DNA from 2 places in the Caloranaerobacter ferrireducens genome. Region 1 is predicted to be linked to the other one. Evidence: riboswitches for the same ligand, from Rfam matches in the RefSeq annotation. Region 1 holds a riboswitch; the other holds the start of a gene.
The links. Region 1 has a riboswitch for thiamine pyrophosphate ahead of thiT (energy-coupled thiamine transporter ThiT). Riboswitches for the same ligand answer to the same signal wherever they lie in the genome.
Positions count from the first base shown of each region.

Region 2: another riboswitch for thiamine pyrophosphate. It lies ahead of thiS (sulfur carrier protein ThiS); the one in region 1 lies ahead of thiT (energy-coupled thiamine transporter ThiT).

Region 1 covers NZ_MDJR01000003.1:209,862-214,300, reverse strand. Annotated here, with positions in the region: gene rpmB (50S ribosomal protein L28) at 11-202, shown strand; gene BFN48_RS12450 (hypothetical protein) at 398-562, opposite strand; gene BFN48_RS07170 (thiamine diphosphokinase) at 670-1,305, opposite strand; gene thiT (energy-coupled thiamine transporter ThiT) at 1,319-1,861, opposite strand; TPP riboswitch at 2,086-2,189, opposite strand; gene rpe (ribulose-phosphate 3-epimerase) at 2,221-2,883, opposite strand; gene rsgA (ribosome small subunit-dependent GTPase A) at 2,886-3,761, opposite strand; gene pknB (Stk1 family PASTA domain-containing Ser/Thr kinase) at 3,774-4,439, opposite strand, start outside.
Region 2 covers NZ_MDJR01000001.1:221,310-225,748, reverse strand. Annotated here, with positions in the region: gene thiH (2-iminoacetate synthase ThiH) at 1-362, opposite strand, end outside; gene BFN48_RS01110 (thiazole synthase) at 362-1,138, opposite strand; gene thiF (sulfur carrier protein ThiS adenylyltransferase ThiF) at 1,142-1,948, opposite strand; gene thiS (sulfur carrier protein ThiS) at 1,951-2,145, opposite strand; TPP riboswitch at 2,270-2,378, opposite strand; gene BFN48_RS01095 (class I SAM-dependent methyltransferase) at 2,450-3,643, opposite strand; gene BFN48_RS01090 (FAD-dependent oxidoreductase) at 3,771-4,439, opposite strand, start outside.

The sequences.
Region 1 (4,439 bases):
AGGTGTTTTTATGTCAAGAGTTTGCGAAGTGTGCGGTAAAGGAAAAGTATCAGGTTTCAAAGTAAGCCACTCTAACCGTCATAATAAAAGAACTTGGTTACCAAATATCAGAAGAGTAAAAGCTATTGTTAATGGTACTCCAAAAAGAATAAGAGTTTGTACTAGATGTTTAAGATCAGGTAAAGTTGAAAGAGCTTTATAGTTTAAATGGCTTCCTAAATGTTGGAAGCCTTTTAATTTAGTTAAGTACTATACAAATACCAGCCTATCCATATTAGGCTGATTCCAATAAATGATAATATAACCCAGCTCGGTAACATATAGAAAATCAAGCTAATTAAAATAACTGATAAAACCATTATTAACGTTCTCTTTATTTTTTTCAAATGCACCACCTCTATAACATTCTATAAAATACCCATCCGATCAAAATCAATAAAACCCCCAAAAAGAAAATCCATACTGATATAGGTACAACTTGAATCACAATTATTGAACCTACAACAGCAAGCAAAACACCAATTATTTGTTTTATATTTTTCTTAAGAAATATTTTTCTCATATTAACCACTCCCTAAAGGCTACTATAATATATTTTATTCATTACAATAAATATTGTTACTACATATTTTGGATAACAAAAATGCGACCAAAGGTCGCATACTGCTTTTAATCTATAGACTTTATAACTAAACATACTCCATCTTCTACTTTAATAACTCCTGTATCAGATATTAAAATATTGCTTATGCCAAGTGTTGAACTAAATTTAATATTCTTTTTTTCTACTTCATATTCAAATCCTTTTAATGTAACGCCTAACAAATCTCCTTTAAATGGAATAATTGAAACATATTTTTTCTCATCTTTATAAAGAACTAATTCATCCTTTGTTATAAGTATTTCATTATGATCATCTATTATAGTAGCTTTAACCCCTTTTTGTAGTAAAGAATATAACAAAAATATGTTAGCTAAAGTATGATCTAATCTTGTGCCTGTAACTCCAACCAATACTATTTCATTAAAACCTTCTCCAATTACATAATCAATTGCTAATTCAGTATCTGTTTTATCTTTTTTAGTAGGGAATTTTATAAATTTAACTTTATAGCCCTTTAACCTATTCAATGTGTTTTTTTCTATAGAATCTAAATCGCCAATAACAATGCCTGGTATGCAGTCTGCTTTTACTACTAAATCCGCACCCCCATCAGCACAAACAACTAAATCAACATCTTCACATAACCTTTTTATTATATTAAGATTTTCCATATTCCCACTTGAAACTATTAAGGCTTTCATATTTCCTCCCAAGTTAACTATTTAATCTTTGGATTGGTTTATTTAATAATAGTACTAATACTAGTGATATAATCAATTCTATACCTAAATAACTTCCATTATAGATTGCTGAATATAGCCATGGATTCATACCCTCTGGAGCATACTCTGCAAAAAATATAACCCCAGACAATAAATGTGATACAAATCTACCAAATATAGCTATAAAAACTCCTATAAAAAGATTTAAATATCTGTTTTTTACTTTATTACTCAAAGATTTTGAAATACCAGCTAAACCTAAAAGTGCAAAAGCTATAGGATAATCTAATAAATATTGAATAGGATGTACAAAGTAAAGACCTAATATTGATTGAATAACACCATAAACTAAACCTACAAATAATCCTGGCATTATGCCCCATCTTAAAGCAAATATAATTATTGGTATCATACTACCTGCGGTTACAGAACCACCAAAAGGCGCTTCGTATACCTTGAGCATACTTAAAATTGAAGCAAGTGCTACCATAACTCCTCCTTCTGTTAACATTCTAATTTTCATACTTCTTTCCATAAAAATGCCTCCTTTAATCTTTTTTAATTTTAGAACAAAATCTTCGATTTAAATAAATCAAAAAGAAGATTTTGCCTGTATCCATAAACGGAAATAATATTTTAAATTATCCACAATTTAACAAGGTATATAATTCCCTATGGATTATAAAAAAATAAAAGACTTCCATAGCAAATAATGGAAGCCTTAACTGCAACACAAATAAAACATTACCACATAGGTAATGTTAAAGCTAACCACATTCCCTACGCTAGAATTACCTAGTTCAGGTTAAAGGGTCGAAACTTAAAGTTTCCTCTCAGCCGAAAAGGCTCCCCTAGTGGTATATTTAGTTTTCGCCTTTATTATAACAATAATATTTAATATTGTAAAGTAATAACTTGTTTGAATTTTTTAATCGTTTCAGCAACATCATCTGATTTAAACACAGCAGAACCTGCTACTAAGATATTTGCTCCACATTTAACAGCTTTATCTGCATTTTCTAACTTTATGCCGCCATCAACTTCAATATCAACATTTAAATTCTTTTCGTTTATTAAATCTCTCAATTTTCTTATTTTCGTTTCCATATTACTTATAAATTTTTGACCACCAAAGCCTGGATTTACAGTCATTATTAATACCATATCAATATCTTCAATTATATATTCGATAGTAGAAAGAGGCGTAGAAGGATTTAATGCAACACCAGCTTTTATGCCATAACTTTTTATTTGCTGGATAGTTCGGTGTAAATGTACTGTTGCTTCTTGATGCACAGTAATAATATCTGCTCCAGAATCAACAAATTCTTTTATATACCTTTCAGGTTCTTCAATCATCAAATGGACATCAAAAGGTAACTTAGTTACTTTTCTTAAATATTTAATAACTGGTGGTCCAATAGTAATATTAGGTACAAATCTCCCATCCATAACATCTAGGTGTATTAAATCAGCTCCGCCCTCTTCTGCCTTCTTTATTTCTTGACCTAATCTACTGAAATCTGCTGACAAAATTGATGGTGCTATTTTAACCATATCTAATACCTCCTATTTTTCCTAAGTTCCTCCAAAAACATCAGATAATTATCATATCTAGTCTTACTAATCTTATTTTCTTCAACCGCTTTCTTAACAGAGCAATCAGGTTCTTTATAATGCCTACAGCCCACAAACCTACAATCTCCACTAAACTCATTAATTTCTCTAAAATATAAACCTAAATCTTCTTCTTTCATAAAATCAATATTTAATGAGCTAAAGCCAGGAGTATCAACCACCCAACCTCCTACGTCTAACTCTAATAACTCTGCTCTTCTAGTAGTATGTCTGCCCCTATTAGTCTTATGGCTAACTTCCCCTGTTTTTAACTGCAAATCAGGCTGTATACTATTAAGTAGGGTTGATTTTCCAACTCCTGAAGGTCCTGCAAAAACTGTTATCTTATCTACTAATGTATATCTTAATTCATCAACTCCGACTCCTAAAATACAACTTGTATTAATAACTTTATATCCTGCATTCAAGTAAATACCATTTAGAAAATTTAATTCTTCTTTTGATATTAAATCTATTTTATTGAAGCAAATAACTATATCTAAATCTTTAGATTCTGCTAGAAGTAAAAATCTATCTAATAACCATAAATTTGGATCTGGACTTTTTGCTGCAAAAACTATTATAACTTGATTTACATTTGCAACAGGAGGTCTAAATAACTCAGTTTTTCTTTCAAAAATTTCTTCAATAAAACCTGTATTATCTTCACGTGAAATTCTTATTCTTACTCTATCCCCTACTAATGGAGTAATTTTCTTTTTTCTAAAAACCCCTCTAGCTCTACATTCATATACTTTATTATCAACCTTTACGTAATAAAAACCTCCTATTCCTTTAATAATTATCCCTTCTAGCATTAACTAACCTCCTTAGAAGTTAATAACTTTCTGTTCATAAAATTCTCCATCATAATATATTTCATATTTAACCTCACCTTTTCCTGAAATAGTTACAGATATTCGCTCTTCTTTGGTTTCATGAACTTTATTATATATAACCTCTTTAGATTGTCCTTGTATCTTATATATTTTCACTTCTACTTTTTCCCTATCTTGTGGAAGAGGAATAATTAACTGCAAAACTTTTTCTTGCTCTTGTATATTATCTTGTTCATCCTGAGCCACTTGATCTTTTTCATTTATATCCTCATTATTTTCTGTTAAATTATTATCATTCTGTCCTGCCGTGCTTGGCCCACTACTTACAATTAAATCAACTGTAGTATTTTCTTCAACTTCAGCCCCTGCTGGATAGCTTTGCCATACTACTAAATCCTTTGGAATATCATTATTGGACTCATATTTTACTTCTCCTAAAACAAATCCTTTAGATATAATTTCTCTCTTGGCATTTTCTAAATTTAAACCAATTAGATTAGGCATAATTACATAACTTATTTCTGGCCCTTGACTAATTACAAAATCTATTTCAGTACCCTCTGGAACCATTGATAATGGTTCAGGTTTTTGACTAATTATTATCCCTTCAGGATAAATATCACTAAACTTATAATCAATATTACCTTTTTTAAGACC
Region 2 (4,439 bases), on a different contig from region 1:
AGTCCTGTAGATGAAATTGCTTTAGCTTCTTCTTCTATTTCTTCAAAAGTCAATTTTTTTCTTTTAATTTTGTTCTCTATATTAAATCCGCAATATGAACATCTATTAACACAAAAATTAGAAAGATATAACGGTGTATAAAGAAGTATTGTTTTGCCAAAATTTTGAACTGTTAACTGGTGTGCTTTTTGTGCCATCTCTTCTAGATATTTTTCAGCTTCATTTGACAAAAGAGTCAAAAAGTCGTATTCATCTATTTTATCTTTGTTTATTATCCTAAATATATCTGATGATGTTATGTTTTCTAAAAACTTGTTAAATTGAAAATTTTTATATTTTAAATATTCACTATAAAAACTCATTATTTCTCACCTTCATTTAAAAATCCTGTAAGTGGCGAAGAAGCTTCAGCAAACTTCTTTTCAGGCCCCAATTTAGAAATATAAGCTAATCGACCAGCTTCAACTGCTAACCCGAAAGCCTCTGCCATTTTAACAGGGTCTCCAGCAGTAGCAATAGCTGTATTAACTAATACTGCTGCTGCACCCATTTCCATAGCTTCAGCTGCATCAGAAGGTTTACCTATACCAGCATCTACAATTATCGGTAAATCTATTTCGTCTATCATAATCTGTATCAATTCTTTAGTTTTAAGCCCTCTATTTGTACCTATAGGTGCTCCTAACGGCATAACTGCCGCTGCTCCAGCTTCAACCAATCTCTTAGCAGCAATTAAATCTGGACTCATATATGGAAGTACTATAAATCCTTCTTTTGCTAATATTTCAGTAGCCTTTATAGTTTCATAATTATCAGGCAAAAGATATTTATTATCCGATATTACTTCTATTTTTATCCAATTCCCACATCCTAAAGCTTTTGCCAGTCTTGCGATTCTTACTGCTTCTTCTGCATTTCTTGCACCAGAAGTATTTGGAAGTAAGATGCAATCTTTAGGTATATACTCGAGGATATTTTCTTCTTTGGAACTTAAATCTACCCTTCTTAATGCCATAGTAATTACCTGTGTTTTAGAGCTTTTTATAACATCTGGAATTACTTTTTTACTTGGAAATTTACCTGTCCCTATAAATAATCTGCTTTTTAGCTCAATTCCACCAATAATTAACTTATCCATAATTTATACATCCCTTTCATTCATAATAATTCTTAAAACGGTATTTGCCTGATGATTAGCTGCTATGCCCACTCTTGGTGCCATTAAACCACATCCAATTCTTGCTTCTTTTATACCATCACCTACCAAATAAAAATTATCTTTAATTTTTCTGGTTACTATTGTATTATTAGAAAAATAACCAGCTAATCCTGAAGCAGCAACTACAACTTTTTCTGGCATTTTATTTAGCACCGTATTTACTAATATTGCTTTAGAGTAAGGATTATCAAAAGCTTCTACTATAACATCAACTTCTTTAAAAATTTCAGTAATATTGTTTTCATCTAAATATTCATTTTTTATATCCACATTGACAAATGGATTGATTTGAGAAATAATGTCTTTCAGAGCCTCTGTCTTAAGCATGCCTATATGTTTTACAAAATACTGTTGCCTATTTAGATTACTTGGTTCAACAACATCAAAATCTACTAAAAGAAGTCTGCCTATACCTATTCTTGCTAACGAAATTGCCACATTAGAACCAAGCCCTCCAAGTCCTGCAATACCTATATAAGCCTTCTTTACTCTTTCATGGACTCCAGGAGTATGTCGTGCAATTAAAAGAGCTTCCAATTCATCTTTACTGGGAATTTCGCCACGTTTAATCAATGTTAATCTATCATTTTCCTTTAAAATCATATCTTCCTTTATAATAAATCCGTTTAGCACAACTATATCTGCATCATGTTTAACAATATCTCTAACTTCAAAAGCTGTAGTCCCTTCCTTAATATTAAAATTTCTTTCATTTACGAATATGTTCAAAATTAACCCCCTCCTACAAAACTCACTATTTCAACTTTATCTTCTTTATTTAATATTCTGTCTGTATACTTTTCTTTGGGAACTATTTCAAAATTTACCTCAACAACAACCTTATCTTTATCTAATCCAAGATTTTTAAGAAGATCATCTACTGTTATTTCTGTTTCAAAGTTCATTTCTTTTCCATTAACTATCACCTTAATCCCTCCTTTCTGCTAAATTGATAAACTTAAAAGAAAAAGGGAAGCTATCTAACGCTTCCCTCATAACCAAATAAGTCTGTATAAATAAAAATCACAAATTCCTAGAGAATTTGTGATAAATTACGAACACAAACTTCCCTACGATGGTATTACCCACATCAGGTTATGAGGGTCAGAGATAACATCTCTTTCTCAGCCTATCACTATAGGCTCCCCTAGTTGTGCAATTATTCTGTTTTGAATTCATTTAAAATTATAACATACATATTTCTCCTTTACAACCAACAAAACTGTTACTTTATAAATCTACATCATTATTAATATTCAATAAGTCAGTAAGTTTATTACCAAAAATTGATTCGATATAAAGATCATCTAATTTCCAAAATTTCTTAAATTCAATGTACTCTTTAATCGCTTTTTTATTATAATTAGATTTTTTTATTGCACGAATCATAATGTTTTTAGGAGTATGTTCCATGTCTATAAACTCTATCATTTGAGTTGAATATCCTAGTATTTCTAATACATTACTCCTTATACTATCTGTAATCAAAGATGCAAGCCTTTCTTTTATTATCCCATGTTTTAGCATAGGCACCATTATAGGATTTTTAATTTTTGAAAACAGTTCATGCTGGCAACATGGTACAGAAAGTATAATTTTTGCATTCCACATAACAGCTTTACTAAGTGCATCATCAGTAGCTGTATCACAAGCATGCAGTGTTACAACCATATCAACTTTTTCAAAATCATTAAATCCTTTTATATCTCCATGTATAAATTTAAGTTTATCATAATTTAAGTCTCTAGCTACCTTATTGCAAAAATCCATAACATCTTTCTTTAAATCCAGCCCTACTATATTAACATCCAAACCAAGAATATCTACTAAATAATAGTAGAGAGCAAAGGTTAAATAAGACTTGCCACACCCGAAATCAACTATATTAAAACTTTCTTTTATTTCTGTCTTTGATATAACATCTGAAACAATTTCTAAAAATCTATTTATTTGCCTGAATTTATCATATTTTTTTGAATATATTTTGCCCTTTTCATTCATTACTCCTAATCTGATTAAAAATGGACATGGTTTTCCTTCTTCTATTACATAGTTCTTTTTACGATTATGGCTTAAATCTACTAAACTTTTAGTCGGTTTCTTCTTAAGTATCTTAACTTTACCCTTTTTACTAATTAGAATCTGATAATCAGCTTCTGTTGTAAATAAAACAGCCTGCCTAAAATATGTATCTATTAATCTCACTATCTCCTTTGAAGATTCGTTCAAATTTATATTTTTATGCATAACCTTATTTTTATAATGATATGTAAACTGTATATTCATAGAATTTTTAATTAGTACTGGCTTTATCGTAACCTTTGAAAAATTCTCTTCGTTTTTAACTCTAACTTTACTCAAAACTCCATATATTAAACTATTTTTATCAATAATATCATGAAGTAATTTTAGAATTTCATCCATTTGCATATCTCTCCTTCAATGGCTAATATACTTCAGTATATCAAAAGGTTTATTTAATATGCAAGGCATGATAATGAATCATAAATATACAAAAGCATCTGCCTTACTTAACAGGCAGATGCTTTTGTTACTTCATTTTACATTCAAATGGCCAAGCTAATATTCCGCCATCCATGAATTTAACATTTTTAAATCCTTTTTCCTCTAAAATTCTCTGTGCTTCATATCCTCTTAAACTTATCTTACAAAATGCTATTATTTCTTTATCTTTAGGTAATTCATCGCATTTTTCTCTTAATGCACCTAATGGTATGTATCTTACGTTTTCATATGGTAAAGACATCATTTCAATTTCTTTAGGTGAACGAACATCCAATAAGATAAAATCTTCTCCATTATCTAGTTTTTTCTTAACATCCATTACAGAAATAGACTTTGCAATTCCATCTATTTTATTACGCATTATATTTGCAGCTACTATTAAATTTTCCATAGCTGGTGAAAATGGTGGAGCATATGCAAAATCCATATTTGCTAAATCAGATGCTGTAATTCCATAATATAGTCCTACACTTATCATATTTATACGCTTAGCCACATCACCATATCCTACTACCTGTGCTCCAATTATCTTTCCTGTTTGTCTTTCTCCAATTAGTTTAATAAATATTAGCTTACCTGTTGGATAAAAATGTGCTTTATCTGGTGCAGGAGCTAAAACTGTAACTATATCTTTATTTTCTTTTCTTGCCATCTCTTCTGTCATTCCTACAGAAGCAACATTAAAATCAAAAAC